DNA from 4 places in the Exiguobacterium sp. s95 genome. Region 2 is predicted to be linked to each of the others. Evidence: riboswitches for the same ligand, from Rfam matches in the RefSeq annotation. Region 2 holds a riboswitch; each other region holds the start of a gene.
What was found. A riboswitch is a leader RNA that binds a small molecule or an ion and turns the genes downstream of it on or off. The one in region 2 is predicted to bind S-adenosylmethionine.

Region 1 (3,729 bases), on a different contig from region 2:
CCTTCTGCGTAAAGTGATAGAGATGTTTCGCCATCAAGTCACATTCGATATTGACGAGGGCACCCGTCTGCAAGCGATCGAACGTCGTGACTTGGCGTGAATGGGGAATCAATGAAATCGTCACCGCGTCGTTTCCGACATGTTGCAGTGTCAGGCTCGTCCCATTAATCGCAATCGATCCTTTCGGAATACAGTACTTGCTCCAGTCGCCTGCCTCAAAACGGTATTCCATCGCTTCACCGTCCGGTCGCCGGCTGAGAAACCGAGCCGTTCCGTCGATATGACCGCTGACGAAGTGACCGCCGAACCGTCCATTCGCCGGCATCGCGCGTTCGAGTTGAACGGCTGCTCCGACCCGTAACGTCTGCAGCGACGTCGCTCGGATCGTCTCATGGACGGCATCGGCCGTGAATCCGCTCTTCGTCATCGCCGTCACCGTCAAACAAATCCCATCAACGGCAATGCTGTCGCCAATCTTTGTTCCGTCAAGCACTGCTGTCGCTTCAATTTCGAGCGCCAGCCCGTTCGGACGGGGGACTTTCCGTTTTATTGTGCCGAGTTCTTCAATCAATCCGGTAAACATGTCATCCTCTCCTTTCGTACATACTGGAGATGGACGTCCTGTCCGATTTGGTTCATTTTCACTAAATCAAAACAGTCTTCGATGTCCTGTGCCATTGTCAGAGATTTTGTCCCACTGAAGAGGGACGGTGCCTGGTAAAGTTCGATCGTGTCGACAAGGTCCGCTTCTAAAAATGCGGATTGAATCGTGGGACCACCTTCAATCAACAGACTGCGAATACCTTGTTCATATAAAAGTTCGAGGATTTGGTCCGGTGTCGCATACGCCCCGACGAAAACCGTCACGTTCGCCCGTTCGCTTGTTCGTGGCTGTTCCGTCAGCCAGTACGTCGGATTCAAGCCATCGTTTAAGACTTGGAATGTTTCAGTCAGGCGCCCGCGGCGATCGACAATGACACGGACCGGTTCGATGCCGGTCGAACTGCGCAACGTCAGTGCCGGGTCATCGATGATCACCGTGTCGCTTCCGACGAGAATCGCGTCGTGTATCCCGCGTAACTGCCGTCCGTCAGCACGTGCCGCTTCCGAAGTGATAAAGCGTTGTTCACCCGTCGCAATCGTCCCGTTCATCGTTTGGGCGACTTTCACTGTGACATGCGGACGTTTTCGTTCAATCGCCGTCCAAAATGGTTCATACAGTGCCACTGCCTCGTCTTTTAGTAGACCGACTTCGACGTCAATCCCCGCCTGACGGAGACGTGTGATACCGCTTCCTGCGACGAGCGCGTGGCGGTCCTTTGTCGCGACAAAGACGCGCGCAATGCCGGCTTTTAGAATCGCTTCCGTACACGGCGGTGTTTTGCCGTGATGATTGCACGGTTCGAGTGTCACGTAGAGATCGGCTCCGCGTGCTGCTTCACCTGCCATGAGGAGCGCTTCGACTTCGGCATGGGGTCCTCCCGCATAACGGTGGGCCCCAAAACCAACAATCCGCCCCTGTTTGACGATGACGCAGCCGACACTCGGATTCGGGCTCGTTTGACCGTTTAACATGTGTGCTAGTTGCATCGCATAACTCATGAATGTTTCCATTTTTTCCGCTCCTTTCAATAAAAAAGACGCCTCCTGTAAAAGGGGCGTCGTGATTGAAGGATTGACGAAATAAGCGTCTCGCGTTTCTGTTTTTACACATACAGAAACAGACCTTTCCCTGAAAACATTTTTTCAGAAAATGGCAGCAAGCGCATTGTTTCGTCCTTCTCCCATCCGGACTTTACCGTCGGCCCTGGAGTCTCACCAAGTCAGCCACAGTGCGTACACTGCAGGTCGCGGGCTCATCGATTTATCAATCGCATCACCGCCGGTTGGGATTTTCACCCTACCCCGAAGAACTGGTTATTGAGTTATACAGCTCAAGACTAGCACAGGTCATTCTAAAATACAAAATGAATTGTATTTCATTCTCTTTTTTAGGAAAACATCAAAAAAAGAACCCTTCTCTTAAAAGAAAAGGATTCTTCCATCTGCACTAAGGCAGAATCCGCTCCGCTCATCTTTCAGACAAACGTCTGACGGAATTGGCACAGTACGACGTAAGAAGTCTGTTGCCGAGGTTTCGTAGGGCCAGTCCCTCCACCTCTCTCGATAAGTGCTACGGTATGAAGTTCATATGTGTGATGTTTCAAGTCGTTCTTATGTCGTGAATCTAATGCTTACACTACGGGGATTCCCTTCTCAAGTCAACCATATTTTCAAAATTAAACCAAATTACCCAGTTTATCAATTTCGACTTCTTTTTGACGTCTTGACAACGTATTTCAATCAATGCTATCCTCTTCACAATGATTATTCCGACAATTCCTATACGATATATCAAGAGTGGGCGAGAGATCTGGCTCTACGAACCCACGGCAACCTGCAACATGCAAGGTGCTCCGACCAGCAAAGCCGATGCTTTGGATGATACTTACGAGAATCTCGTAGTGCGCCTAAAGCACTACGAGTTTTTTAATAGAAGGAGGAACCCTTTATGAATTCATCATCACCCGTCCTGTTTGGCGCAGAAGCTTTTTTGATTGAACGAGGTCCAATCGGTATTTTACTGTCTCACGGTTTTAACGCAACCCCTCAAAGCGTCCGTACTGTCGGAGAGCAGTTTGCCGCCCAAGGGTTTACCGTGTATGCCCCGCGTCTCGACGGACACGGGACGAGCATCCGTGATTTCGAAGCGTCGACTGCTGAAGATTGGAAACAAAGCCTCCGCCAAGGGTTCGACGTCTTAACCAATCATTGTTCGTCCATTTTCATCGCCGGACAATCGATGGGTGCGACACTTGCCCTTGCACTCGTCGCGGAAGGATTACCTGCTGACGGATTGATTACGATCAATGCAGCGTTAGCGATTCCTGCCTATGAAGCATTATCTTTTGAAGACTGTCCACGCTACTTAAAAGAAAGTACCCCAGACATTAAACGTGAAGCGTTTGAAATCATCTATGACCAGGTCCCTGTCGTCTGCGCATCGGAACTTTTGACCTTGATTGACCAGACACGTCCACTCTTACCAGCCATCGAGATTCCAACACTTATTTTATATTCTGCCGAAGACCATGTCGTCCCGCCTGAAAGTTCGGATTACCTTTATCAAGTCATCGGTTCGACGGACAAACGGAGCTATTGCCTGCTTGACTCCTATCATGTCGCGACCCTCGATTATGATCAAGAAACGATTGTCCGCGAGGCAACACACTTTGTACACCAATATAGTCGTTTGACCCACACCGGTTGATGTCTTTCCTGCGCAAAAGCAAGGGATGAAGACTGTTTCGATGCGTGTTTCAAGCATCGACTAAGCCGTCCAGAACAATATGAATGCGCAAAAAAAATGGCCGATGCTCCCTTGAAACGATGGGAGTATCGGCCATTTGATTGATGTGGTCCTGACTGATGAATCAGTCCTTCGTTTACTTCATCAGTTCTGTTGCTGTTTCTTCCATTGTTGCAGGGCTTGCGATTTCCCCGGCACTTCATGGCAGTGGCGACAACGCGGCTCATACGACTCTGACGCGCCGACTAAAATGATTGGATCATTGTAGTTGGCAGGTCGACCGTCGATTAAACGTTGCGTCCGCGATGCCGGGTCACCGCACGACAGGCAGATCGCCTGCAGTTTCGTGACGAACTCTGCCCGTGCGAGAAGTTCCGGCA
Region 2 (3,729 bases):
GATTTTCATTCATATATACGCTTTAAGCGTGTCACAGGTTCCACTTGACCGAAAATTTCTTCAGTCGTTTCACTTTCTTCTTTAAAACCGAAAGAGACTAGAAACTGGCGCGCTTTATAATTTCTTGATTCAACGTAGACTTCAATTGGGGAAGCACCTTGGTGTTCAAGTTCACGAATCAACTTTCGCCCAATCCCATTTTGTTGATATTTCGGTAGTACGTACAAGCGAACGATTTCCCACGTGCCGTCAACATCGATTGCATGGATGAAACCGACGATTTCTTCCTCGATAATGGCGACATTGAAATATTCTCCCCGCGCTTCCTCTGCCGTCCGAATTGCTCGAACGACTTCTTCTTGCGGATACGCCTCTTGTACGAAATGGGCTTTCGAGCTTTCCGAGTAAATCTCTTCATACGTATCCATCCAAGAGGTGATGGCAATATCATGAATGCGTGCCGCATCAGTAGGAATTGCTTCGCGTATCTCCATATCGGACTCCCCCTTTTTTCCGTTTACCGGTACATGTTCTTTTACCCTGTTCTAGAAAAATCATTCGTTTCCCTCCAAAATTCGAGACAAACAAAAAAAGTTCAGAAACAAACTCGTGCGAGTCTGCTTCTGAACTGAAAATTAAGCGAATCGTTTCGCTTGTTCTTCAAGAATTGCTGCTTTATCAGTTTGCTCCCATGGTAATTCGATATCTGTACGACCGAAATGACCATAAGCTGCTGTCTGACGATAAATCGGACGGCGAAGATCAAGCATCTTGATGATCCCTGCTGGGCGAAGATCGAAATTTTCGGCAACGAGTTCGACGAGTTGTGCTTCTGGAAGTTTACCTGTTCCAAACGTATCAACTGCAATCGATACTGGGTGCGCGACACCAATCGCATACGCAAGTTGAACTTCTGCTTTATCTGCAAGACCAGAAGCTACGAGGTTTTTCGCGACGTAACGTGCTGCATATGCTGCAGAACGGTCAACTTTTGTTGGATCTTTACCAGAGAATGCGCCGCCGCCATGACGGGCATAGCCACCATACGTATCAACGATGATTTTACGTCCAGTTAATCCTGCATCACCTTGTGGTCCACCGATGACGAAGCGACCTGTCGGGTTAATGAAGAACTTTGTTTCCGCATCGATGTATTCTGATGGAATCACAGGTGCGATGACATGCTCTTTCAGGTCTGCTTGGATTTGCTCAAGCGTCACTTCTTCTGCATGTTGTGTTGAGATGACGATTGTATCGACACGAACCGGTTCGTTGTTCTCATTGTATTCTACAGTTACTTGCGTCTTACCATCCGGACGGAGGTAGTCAAGTTGTCCAGTTTTACGGACTTCTGCGAGACGACGAGCAAGTTTGTGTGAAAGTGAGATCGGAAGTGGCATCAATTCAGGCGTTTCTTTCGTTGCATAACCGAACATGAGACCTTGGTCCCCTGCACCGATTGCATCGATTTCTTCATCTGACATGTTACCTTCGCGTGCTTCAAGCGCTTGGTCAACACCGAGAGCGATATCTGCTGATTGCTCATCGATTGAAGTCAATACAGCACAAGTGTCTGCATCGAAACCATACTTAGCGCGTGTATAGCCAATCTCACGAATTGTTTCGCGAACGACTTTCGGGATATCGACATAAGTCGATGTCGTGATTTCACCTGCGACGAGGACAAGTCCTGTCGTGACAGATGTTTCAGCAGCGACACGAGCATTCGGATCGGCTGCGAGGATTGCATCTAAGATAGAATCCGAGATTTGGTCACAGATTTTATCCGGGTGACCTTCAGTAACTGACTCCGACGTAAATAGTCGGCGATTAAGGTTTGTCATGTTTGACCCTCCCAAAAAAGAATTTGACGGTGTACTCATTTCCCCTAGTTGAGTGGGACGGTAAAATGAAAAAAACCTCTCCATGTCCAAAAAATGGTCAGGGAAAGGTTGTGCGTTCTTCCTTTACCCTCTTATCGTTCGAAGTGTTTACTTCGCTTCAGGAGAGCACCTTTTCCTTCATTAATAGAATTCTTAATGTAGGACGGTTGCCGGGTTTCTTCGGGCCTTGTTCCCTCCACCTGCTCAGAATAAGAGTATCCGTTACGAATTACATGATATAAAGTTGTGACCACTCTGTCAAGCTACGTTTTAATTTCTAGTCGAAACTTTCCCGAAGAGATGTTAAACTGTTAATGCTGAAAGCGTTTCCAAATAAATAGAAATCAGCGCTAAAAAAGGATTGCTCATCCTTTAGTATGTCATATATAATAAATGTGTCATACTAAATGTCAGAGCTAAACCAACGTAGGGGAAAGGTGGGGTCAGGATGCCGATGACGGTCCTGAATATCGAAGAGCTACTCAAGAAGGAGCATGTGTTCAAACAACTATCTGTTGCTGAGCTAGTCGAACATGCAATTCGTAACGAAGAAGGGGTTCTTGCTGAAAATGGCGCTCTGTCTGTAGAAACGGGGAAATTTACAGGTCGTTCACCTAAAGACAAGTTCATTGTTCGCGATCAGTCATGCGAGTCACATATCGATTGGGGCCATGTCAATCAACCGATGGAAGCAGACAACTTCGAGCAACTTTTACAAAAAGTTCTTCGCTACATGAATGAAGCAGATCAGCTCTACTACACAGAAGCTGCTGCTGGTGCAGACACTCATTTTACCCTTCCGGTTCGGATCGTGACACAATATGCTTGGCATAATTTGTTTGCAAAACAACTATTTTTGCGTGAATATCCGACAGAAGCTGCTTTTGAGCCTTTCACGGTTATTTATGCGCCTCACTTCAAAGCAGATCCGAAAGTCGATGGAACGAATTCCGAAACGTTCATCGCCATGTCATTCGAACATCGGATTGTCTTAATCGGTGGAACAGAATATGCGGGCGAAATCAAAAAATCGATTTTCTCTGTCATGAACTACCTTTTACCTCAACGAGACGTCTTATCGATGCATTGCTCGGCTAACGTCGGTCATGAGGGTGACGTCGCCTTATTCTTCGGATTATCCGGTACTGGTAAGACCACACTGTCTGCTGACGACAGTCGTCAATTGATTGGTGACGATGAGCACGGGTGGTCCAACGACGGCGTCTTCAATATCGAAGGTGGCTGTTACGCAAAAACGGTCAACCTATCGCGCGAAAAAGAACCACAAATCTTTGATGCGATTCGGTTTGGCACTGTCCTTGAAAACGTCGTCCTCGATGATGCACGAATTCCTGACTATGATGATACGTCAAAAACGGAAAACACACGGGCCGCTTATCCGATTACAGCGATTGATAATATTGCAGTACCATCACGCGCCGGACATCCGAAAACGATTGTCTTTTTAACAGCTGATGCTTACGGCGTCCTGCCGCCAATCAGTAAGTTGACGAAGGAGCAAGCGATGTATCACTTCTTATCCGGGTATACATCGAAGTTAGCCGGGACAGAGCGTGGCGTAACAGAACCGGAAGCGACATTCTCGACATGCTTCGGTTCACCCTTCTTACCGCTCATTCCTGAAAAATATGCAACGATGCTCGGTGAGCTCATCGACCGGCACGGTGTCACGGTTTACCTCGTCAATACAGGCTGGACGGGTGGCGCATATGGGACGGGAAGTCGGATGAAGCTTGCATATACACGGACGATGGTCAATGCAGCTGTCAACGGCACACTCGCTGATATCCCGACGGAAGAGCATCCGATTTTCGGGCTACACATG
Region 3 (3,729 bases), on a different contig from region 2:
AGTGGTACGCGGACTCGAAATCAGCATCATTTCATGTCCTCTATTCGGTCGAAGAACGATTTGCCGGATATCTGTTATCGATTACCTCGGACGTTTCCGACAGTCTGTTTTATCAAGAGATGCGAACGTCGAATCTCCATGACGTCGCCGATTGGCTCGGGACGAGTTACCGTCATTTAAACCGTATCATCTCAACACTTTGTGAAGAAGAAATCTTGGCGAGACGACGCGGGAAAATCATTATTTTAGATGTAGAGCGGATTAAAGAAAAAGCGAACGGAAATAGTTACGAATAAGGAGGGGCTAGCATGGGACTAGGTATGTTTTGTGCGATTACGGCAGGAATGATGATTAGTTTACAGACGGTATTGAATGCACGGATGAGTCATGCGTTCGGGGCATGGGCGACGACGACCCTCGTCTTTTTTGTCGGGTTCATCGGTTCACTGTTTGCGCTACTCGTATTTCGGGGTGGCACATTCTCGAACATTCAAACGGTCGAACCGCTTTATTTATTCGGTGGTCTGGTCGGTGTCGGTGTCGTATTTTGTGTGATGCGCGGGATTCAGTTGCTCGGTCCATCGATTGCGATTTCGGTCGTCTTGATTTCGCAACTGAGTTTTGCATTATGTGTCGACTTGTTCGGTTGGTTCGGTTTACCGGAACTTGAGCTTTCGCTCGGACAAGTCGCTGGATTGCTTGTGATGCTAGCCGGTATTTTTGTGTTGAAACGATATCAAGTCGTAGAAATCGAATCTTCGGATGAGTTGTCGGAAAAGGTATCGTAATTCTTACGGTTAACTCTGGCAGTATAAAGTCGATTTTTTAGCGCGAAGACGAATCAGTAGTTGTGGAATGAAAGATTCGTTCTTTTCGTTGCTTTCCTCGGGCGAGGCGCAAGCCGTTGCTCCTTGACCTCACGGACAACGAGCAGGGTCTTGCCAGCCTCTTGGCAGCGCGTGTTCACGCGCTTTTTCCCGTAGGAGTCAACGAAAAACGAAGCTTTCAGGGTGTACCGCAGAGAAAATCATAGAGTAGTGTTAGAGCACAATCTGTCTCGAATCGCTTTGAAGACGAGGCGAAACAGGGAAGCGCAAACTGATTGTCTTTCGTTATAGCATACTCACTCTTCATAAGCGTTTATTTGCAAACAAAAAAGCCCACGCGAAGAGCGGGCTTTTTTTAGTTTAGACAGATACTTCTTCTTTCCAAGCCACATCGATGAATTCATCGCGACCGGATGCTTTCCGGTCTTTTTTGTAGTGCTCCGGATTCTTTTTGTGGAAGTTTTGATGATAGTCTTCTGCTGGGTAGAAGGCTTGTGCCGCTTCGATTCGTGTGACGATCGGTTGCTTAAAGCGATTGCTCGCAGCAAGCGCGTCACGTGAAGCAATCGCAGCAAGGCGCTGTTCTTCCGTATGATAAAAGATGGCAGGTGCGTATTGTGTCCCACGGTCCTGGAACTGTCCGCCGGCGTCAGTCGGATCCGTTTGCGGCCAGTAAAGTTCGAGTAACCGCTCGTATGAGAATAACGCCGGATCAAATGTAATCTCGACGACCTCCGAATGACCGGTCGTGCCTGTTTTTATTTGTTCGTATGTCGGATTTTCGATTTGTCCTCCTGTATAACCGGAAACAATTCCGTGAATACCGGGCAGTTCTTCGAATGGTGTCACCATGCACCAGAAACAGCCTCCTGCGAATGTTGCTTTTTCCATCTATATCTCGTCCTTTCCGCTGGCGGTAGTCGCCCTATAATCATTCGTGCTCTGACAGCGAGAAAACGAAAACGACTCCTTTGCTTGGTTGCAAAAGGAGTCGTCGCTTTTTATCAACCAAAGCTTGCGCTTTGCTGGTCGTAGCACCTTGCCACTGAAGGCAGGTTGCTGGGACGTCATCGATCCAGATCTCTCAGTCCACTCTTGATAAGTGTTATATGAAGTTGATTAAATTCGTTATCATTGATGTGATAATAGCATCTCTAAAACGACAAAGTCAATCCTTAAGATTCTAAAGCATGCAGGACGGTTGCACCTAAGGCTTTTGCGCCGATGAGCAATGCCTGTTCATCGATTTCATATTTCGGGTGATGTTGCGGATAAATCGTACTCCCATCCGTTTTGGCGGACCCCGTAAAGAAGTAGCTTCCTGGGATACGCTCTAAATAATAGGCGAAATCATCGGCTGCCATCATCGGTTTGAGTTCTTTGACAGATGCCTCACCTAAGAAAGCCGTCGCTTCTTTAACGAGATTTGTTTCTACCGGATGATTCCAAAGGGAAGGATAACCCGTCGTAAAGTCGATGGAATAGCTCGCACCGATTCCGGCACACGTCGTCCGGGCAACCAAATCGACCTGCTGTCGTAACTGGTGACGCAGCGCTTCGTCAAATGTTCGAATTTCTCCGACAATCCGTGCCTCACCAGTAACGATGTTCGGAGCCGTTCCGGCGTGGAATGAACCGATTGCGATGATGGCAGGTGAAAACGGATCAACGCGCCGACTGACGAGGTGTTGGAGATTACAGACGAGTTGTGCCCCGGCGACGAGTGCATCTTGTGTTTTATGAGGGGCTTGCGCATGACCACCCTGTCCGTGGACGACGATTTCGAATTCATCTATGGCGCACAGCGTATGTCCTGCGTGATAGCCAATTGTTCCGACAGGTAAGTCATTTTCGAGATGCGTACCGAAAATTGCATCGACCCCGTCAAGACAGCCGTCTTCAATCATTTGAATGGCACCACCCGGGAAGACTTCTTCCCCGTGTTGATGAATGAATACGATTGTTCCGTGAAGGTCTTCTTGCAGTGCTGTAAAGGCCGAGGCAAGACCGAGTGCAATCGCCGTATGTCCGTCATGTCCACACGCATGCATGACACCCGGATGAATCGAACGGAAGGCGAGATCCGTTTCCTCCTGCAGTGGCAGGGCATCGAAATCGGCCCGAATGGCGATGGTCTTTCCAGGATGTTTTCCTTTGAGGGTCGCGACGATCCCGCTACCACCGACGTTCCTGCGGTAAGGGAGACCAAGCTCATCATAAAATGAGGCGATGGCGTTTGGTGTCCGCACTTCTTGAAAAGAGAGTTCCGGGTGACGGTGCAGATCACGACGTCTTTCAATGATTTGTTGTTCGAGTTGATCGAGTTGAGTGAAGAGTTGCTGTTGCATCATAATCATCCTTTCAGGTTTTTGAGGTATGACTTTCTATAAAACGGGTACAGATAGGAGTAATGAATGATGAGGAGGAAAACAAGTCATGGGAGAAATGATTGTCAACGCGGTCATCACAGTCAAAGCAGGTTTAGCCGATCAAGTCTTTCCGATTTTAAGTACGGTCTACAAAGCTTCACAAAACGAGCCGGGGTGCTTGCGTTATAGCTTACATCAATCGATTGAAGATGAACATCAGTTCATGCTGTATGAAGTCTATCAAGATGAAGAAGCGTTAGAAGCGCATATTGCGTCAGACCACTATAAAGCGTATCGCGAACAAATCGAATTGTACTTAATCGATCGCCAAGTTACGAAATATGCGGAAATGACATTTTAATGTTAGCTAAAAGAAGCGGACCTCCCGGGTTAGGGAAGGTCCGTTTTTTTAATCATTACATTGATTTGAAACCGAGGAAGTGCTCACGCCAGTGCGGCTCGTAAATTGAACTGATTTGCAGTTGTGATCCTCCGGCATGAATGAAGTGTTTACTATCTAACATGATCCCGAT
Region 4 (3,729 bases), on a different contig from region 2:
ACTCCATTGATTAAAGGAAGATGCGCCTCCGCCTGTTCGCCGATAAATTCAGTCGGAGCAAGCGCCGTCGTCAACATTAGGGCTCCACCTGCTGAATCACCCCATAAAAGCATCCGACCGCGCGCGATGCGTAATTCATCCGCTTGTTGATTTAAAAAACATAAGGCATCTCGAACATCTTCCAGGTTGTCCGGAAAGTAGCTGCCATCCTCAAATAAACGATAGTCGATGCTGCAAACGGCAATCCCGAGTTCTAAAAACCGGTCGATGATTGGAGCAAAACTAAACACATCATCACGGTTTCCACGAACGAATGCGCCGCCATGAGCATAAATCGCGACCGGAAACGGCCCTTCTCCCGGCGGATAATAAATATCTAACGTCAAGTCCTGCTGATTGACCGTCTTGTATAAAAGATTTCGTGGTGCTAATTGCTTTTCGGTAAGCGGCAAGACCGGCTCCGTCCATCTGAGTAAGGCTCCATAATTATTCCAAATACTCGCACCAGCAGCAGCCGTCGTCAAAATAGCGGCGCCACCCATCAACCATGCTGTTTCACGTTTCACCTCATCACCTCCAAGGCTCATTCCGATTTCACTTCTACTCTTCTCTTACCCGATTTATTTTGAACTAGAACTTCACAACATTCCGACTTGACGCTTTAATTTCCGTCGGATATAGTTAGAAAGTCCAAATCGGAACAATTACGTTTTAATTATCTTGGAGGGTTCATATATGAAAAAAATCATTCCAGCGTTAACCATCGCGACAGTAACTGCCAGTCTGCTCGCCGCATGCGGCTCATCGACTTCAAATTCAGACGAAGACGGTAAATTGCAAATTTATACGTCGACGTTCGCCACGGCAGCCATCGCCAAAGAAATCGGCGGAAAGGACGTCCAGGTCGAATTAATCGTTCCCCCTGGCGCCGACCCGCATTCGTATGAGCCGACTCCGAAGCAACTGACGACGATTGCGAAAGGCGATCTATTTTTACTTACCGGCACAACCCTTGAGCCGTACTCTGAAAAGATTAAGGAAAGTTTAGCCGGTAATTCCATTCGTTTTGTCGAGACAAGTAAAAATATCGACTTACTCGAAGCTTCCGCTTCGCTTCATACGCACGAAGAAGACGCACACGATGACCATGATGATCACGAGGCTGAAGAAGAGTCGCACGATCATGGACAATACGATCCGCATGTTTGGCTCGACCCGAACAACGCCAAGAAAATGGCTGACTCGATTACGACCGCGTTAGCAAAGGAAGCACCTGACCGGAAGGAAACGTTTGATAAAAACCTCGCACTCTTTAACAAACAAGCAGATGAACTCGACCAAAATTTACAAAAAGCTGTTGACTCCGGTTCGAAAAAGGAGCTTCTCGTCACGCATGCCGCATACGGGTACTTGGCGGAACGTTACGGTTTCACGCAACTGCCGATTGCCGGTATTTCACCGTCTGACGAACCGTCCCAAAAACAGCTGGCTGCCATCGTCAAGGAAGCAGAGATGCATGACTTAAACTATATCGCCTTCGAAGAGACGGTGTCGCCAAAGGTCGCCCGTGTCATCCAAAAAGAAATCGGTGCCGAATCGATTACGATTCATAACCTCGAGTCCGTCGCAAAAGATCAACAAGATCAATCGTACTTTGATTTGATGAACGAAAACGTGACGACGCTCAAACAAGCACTGCAGTAAGGTACAGTTGACAAGCATTAAAAGATACGTTAGGGTAATAAACGTGTTTTAAACAACGACTAAACAACTAAATGACTTCTTTTTATCGCGAGAAACGGAGGGACTGGCCCAATGATGTTTCGGCAGCGGACGATTGATTCGTACTGTGCCAAATCCAGCAAGCTATGGCTTGAGAGATAAGAAGAGCGTCTTTTTCAGTAAAGACCTCCTTCTTTCTTGCGAAGGGGTCTTTTTTTGTATGCTGAAGAAATGGAGTGATTCACATGAACGAAACGGTTACGCCGAACAAATGGGCGTTGTTCCCCTTGTTCGTTTTCCTTGTATTATTCATCGGTGCAGGAATCTTCTATAACGACTTTTACAAATTCCCCATCTTGATTGCAGCTTTAATCGCCTTGATTTTTGCTGCTGCGACATCTAAGGGAGACATCAACCAGACCGTCGAGCGGATTGCCCGCGGTGCCGGAAATCCGGACATCATGATCATGGTCTTCATCTTTTTACTCGCTGGCACATTTTCTGGAACAGCGAATGCAATCGGAGCCATTGATGCGACCGTCAACGCTGCACTCAGTTTCCTACCCCAGTCTCTTTTAATGAGTGGATTGTTCATCATTGCCGCTTTCATCTCGATGGCGATGGGAACTTCGACCGGCACAATCGCTGCCCTTGCACCGATCGCACTCGGGATTCATGACGCGACGGGTGTCAATGTCGCACTCGCCGCTGCTGCCGTCGTCGGTGGAGCAATGTTCGGTGATAACTTATCGTTTATCTCAGATACGACAATCGCCGCTGTCCGGACACAAAAAACGAACATGCGTGATAAATTCAGAACGAACTTTTTAATCGTCTTGCCTGCTGCCGTCATCACTGTCATCTTACTCGCTTTCGTGTCAGGTTCCGGAGATGTCGTCGAAGCGAAAGCATTTGAATTTTATAAGCTGATTCCGTATCTTTCCGTCATCGCGCTCGCACTCTTTGGTGTCAACGTCATTCTCGTCTTACTCGGCGGGACGTTATTGACAGGCATCATCGGAATGATCGACGGTAGTTTCGGAGTAAGTGGATTTGTCCTCGCGATGTCTGACGGATTGATGGGGATGGCAGAAATCTCAATCTTGACGTTGCTGATGGGTGGACTCGTCAGCCTGATCACCTATAACGGTGGAATTGCTTATCTCAAAGAAACGCTGACACGAAAGATTTCGAAACGCCGGGGAGCTGAGTTCAGTATGGCTGCCCTCGTCAGTGCAACGAATCTCGCAACAGCAAATAATACGATTTCGATTCTTGTCGCCGGTCCGCTCGCTGCTGAAATCGCGGATACGTATGACATCGACCGGAAGAAGTCAGCCAGTATCCTCGACCTCTTTTCCTGTGGTGTTCAAGGAATCATCCCGTACGGAGCGCAACTTTTGATTGCCGCTGAATTGACGAAAACGGCGTCACCCGAACTGATTCCTTATTTGTTCTATCCATTTTTACTGTTCGTTTGTGGATCACTGGCAATCTTCTTCGGCTTCCCACGCCGGAAGAGCGATGCCGCACAGAAAAACAACATGTCGTAAAACAAACAACCCCCGTCGCTTCGTCTGCGACGGGGGTTCACTTTATTTCTGTTTTTCTTGACGATTCAAAATGAAATAGGCAATCGCCGGAAGCGGAAATTGAACAAGTCCTGCTCCACCCCATACCCATGGGTTGCGTCCTGTCTTGCGGGCACCAAGGAAGAGGAACGTGGCTTGAGCACCTAATAGTGCTGCGATGCTTGTCCAGACTCCTTTTGGTACTTTTTTAATCGATTTCACCATGATATTACACCTCTCTTCGTTTATGCATCAGTAGACTTTCTTCTCTTTCCCAGTCTATATTCCCTGCTTATGAGCATCAAAACAGATGTTCCGCTAAGTTCATGCTAAACTGAACAGGCAAATCCATATTCTAGTTTCATTGAAGGAGGAGTATATACATGCAATACGCAAAACTTTCAAATGGTATCACGATTCCACAGATTGGGTTCGG

Region 1: it holds a riboswitch for S-adenosylmethionine, as region 2 does, so the genes downstream of both, ribD (bifunctional diaminohydroxyphosphoribosylaminopyrimidine deaminase/5-amino-6-(5-phosphoribosylamino)uracil reductase RibD) here and metK (methionine adenosyltransferase) in region 2, are expected to answer to the same signal.
Region 3: it holds a riboswitch for S-adenosylmethionine, as region 2 does, so the genes downstream of both, msrA (peptide-methionine (S)-S-oxide reductase MsrA) here and metK (methionine adenosyltransferase) in region 2, are expected to answer to the same signal.
Region 4: it holds a riboswitch for S-adenosylmethionine, as region 2 does, so the genes downstream of both, KNP99_RS09650 (Na+/H+ antiporter NhaC family protein) here and metK (methionine adenosyltransferase) in region 2, are expected to answer to the same signal.

The regions. Positions count from the first base shown of each region.
Region 1 is NZ_JACSMM010000009.1:64,951-68,679, reverse strand. It holds gene ribE (riboflavin synthase) at 1-583, opposite strand, end outside; gene ribD (bifunctional diaminohydroxyphosphoribosylaminopyrimidine deaminase/5-amino-6-(5-phosphoribosylamino)uracil reductase RibD) at 568-1,614, opposite strand; FMN riboswitch at 1,773-1,917, opposite strand; SAM riboswitch class I at 2,069-2,173, opposite strand; SAM riboswitch class I at 2,389-2,491, shown strand; gene KNP99_RS12940 (alpha/beta hydrolase) at 2,552-3,310, shown strand; gene KNP99_RS12935 (thymidine kinase) at 3,494-3,729, opposite strand, start outside.
Region 2 is NZ_JACSMM010000002.1:238,321-242,049, reverse strand. It holds gene KNP99_RS05905 (GNAT family N-acetyltransferase) at 6-494, opposite strand; gene metK (methionine adenosyltransferase) at 636-1,844, opposite strand; SAM riboswitch class I at 1,973-2,099, opposite strand; gene pckA (phosphoenolpyruvate carboxykinase (ATP)) at 2,332-3,729, shown strand, end outside.
Region 3 is NZ_JACSMM010000005.1:109,098-112,826, forward strand. It holds gene KNP99_RS10355 (Crp/Fnr family transcriptional regulator) at 1-296, shown strand, start outside; gene KNP99_RS10360 (DMT family transporter) at 309-788, shown strand; gene msrA (peptide-methionine (S)-S-oxide reductase MsrA) at 1,188-1,718, opposite strand; SAM riboswitch class I at 1,826-1,932, opposite strand; gene KNP99_RS10370 (M20 metallopeptidase family protein) at 2,003-3,175, opposite strand; gene KNP99_RS10375 (putative quinol monooxygenase) at 3,264-3,557, shown strand; partial or broken gene KNP99_RS10380 (C40 family peptidase) at 3,613-3,729, opposite strand, start outside.
Region 4 is NZ_JACSMM010000004.1:184,586-188,314, reverse strand. It holds gene KNP99_RS09660 (alpha/beta hydrolase fold domain-containing protein) at 1-566, opposite strand, end outside; gene KNP99_RS09655 (metal ABC transporter solute-binding protein, Zn/Mn family) at 736-1,704, shown strand; SAM riboswitch class I at 1,784-1,887, shown strand; gene KNP99_RS09650 (Na+/H+ antiporter NhaC family protein) at 1,968-3,275, shown strand; gene KNP99_RS09645 (hypothetical protein) at 3,318-3,518, opposite strand; gene KNP99_RS09640 (aldo/keto reductase) at 3,677-3,729, shown strand, end outside.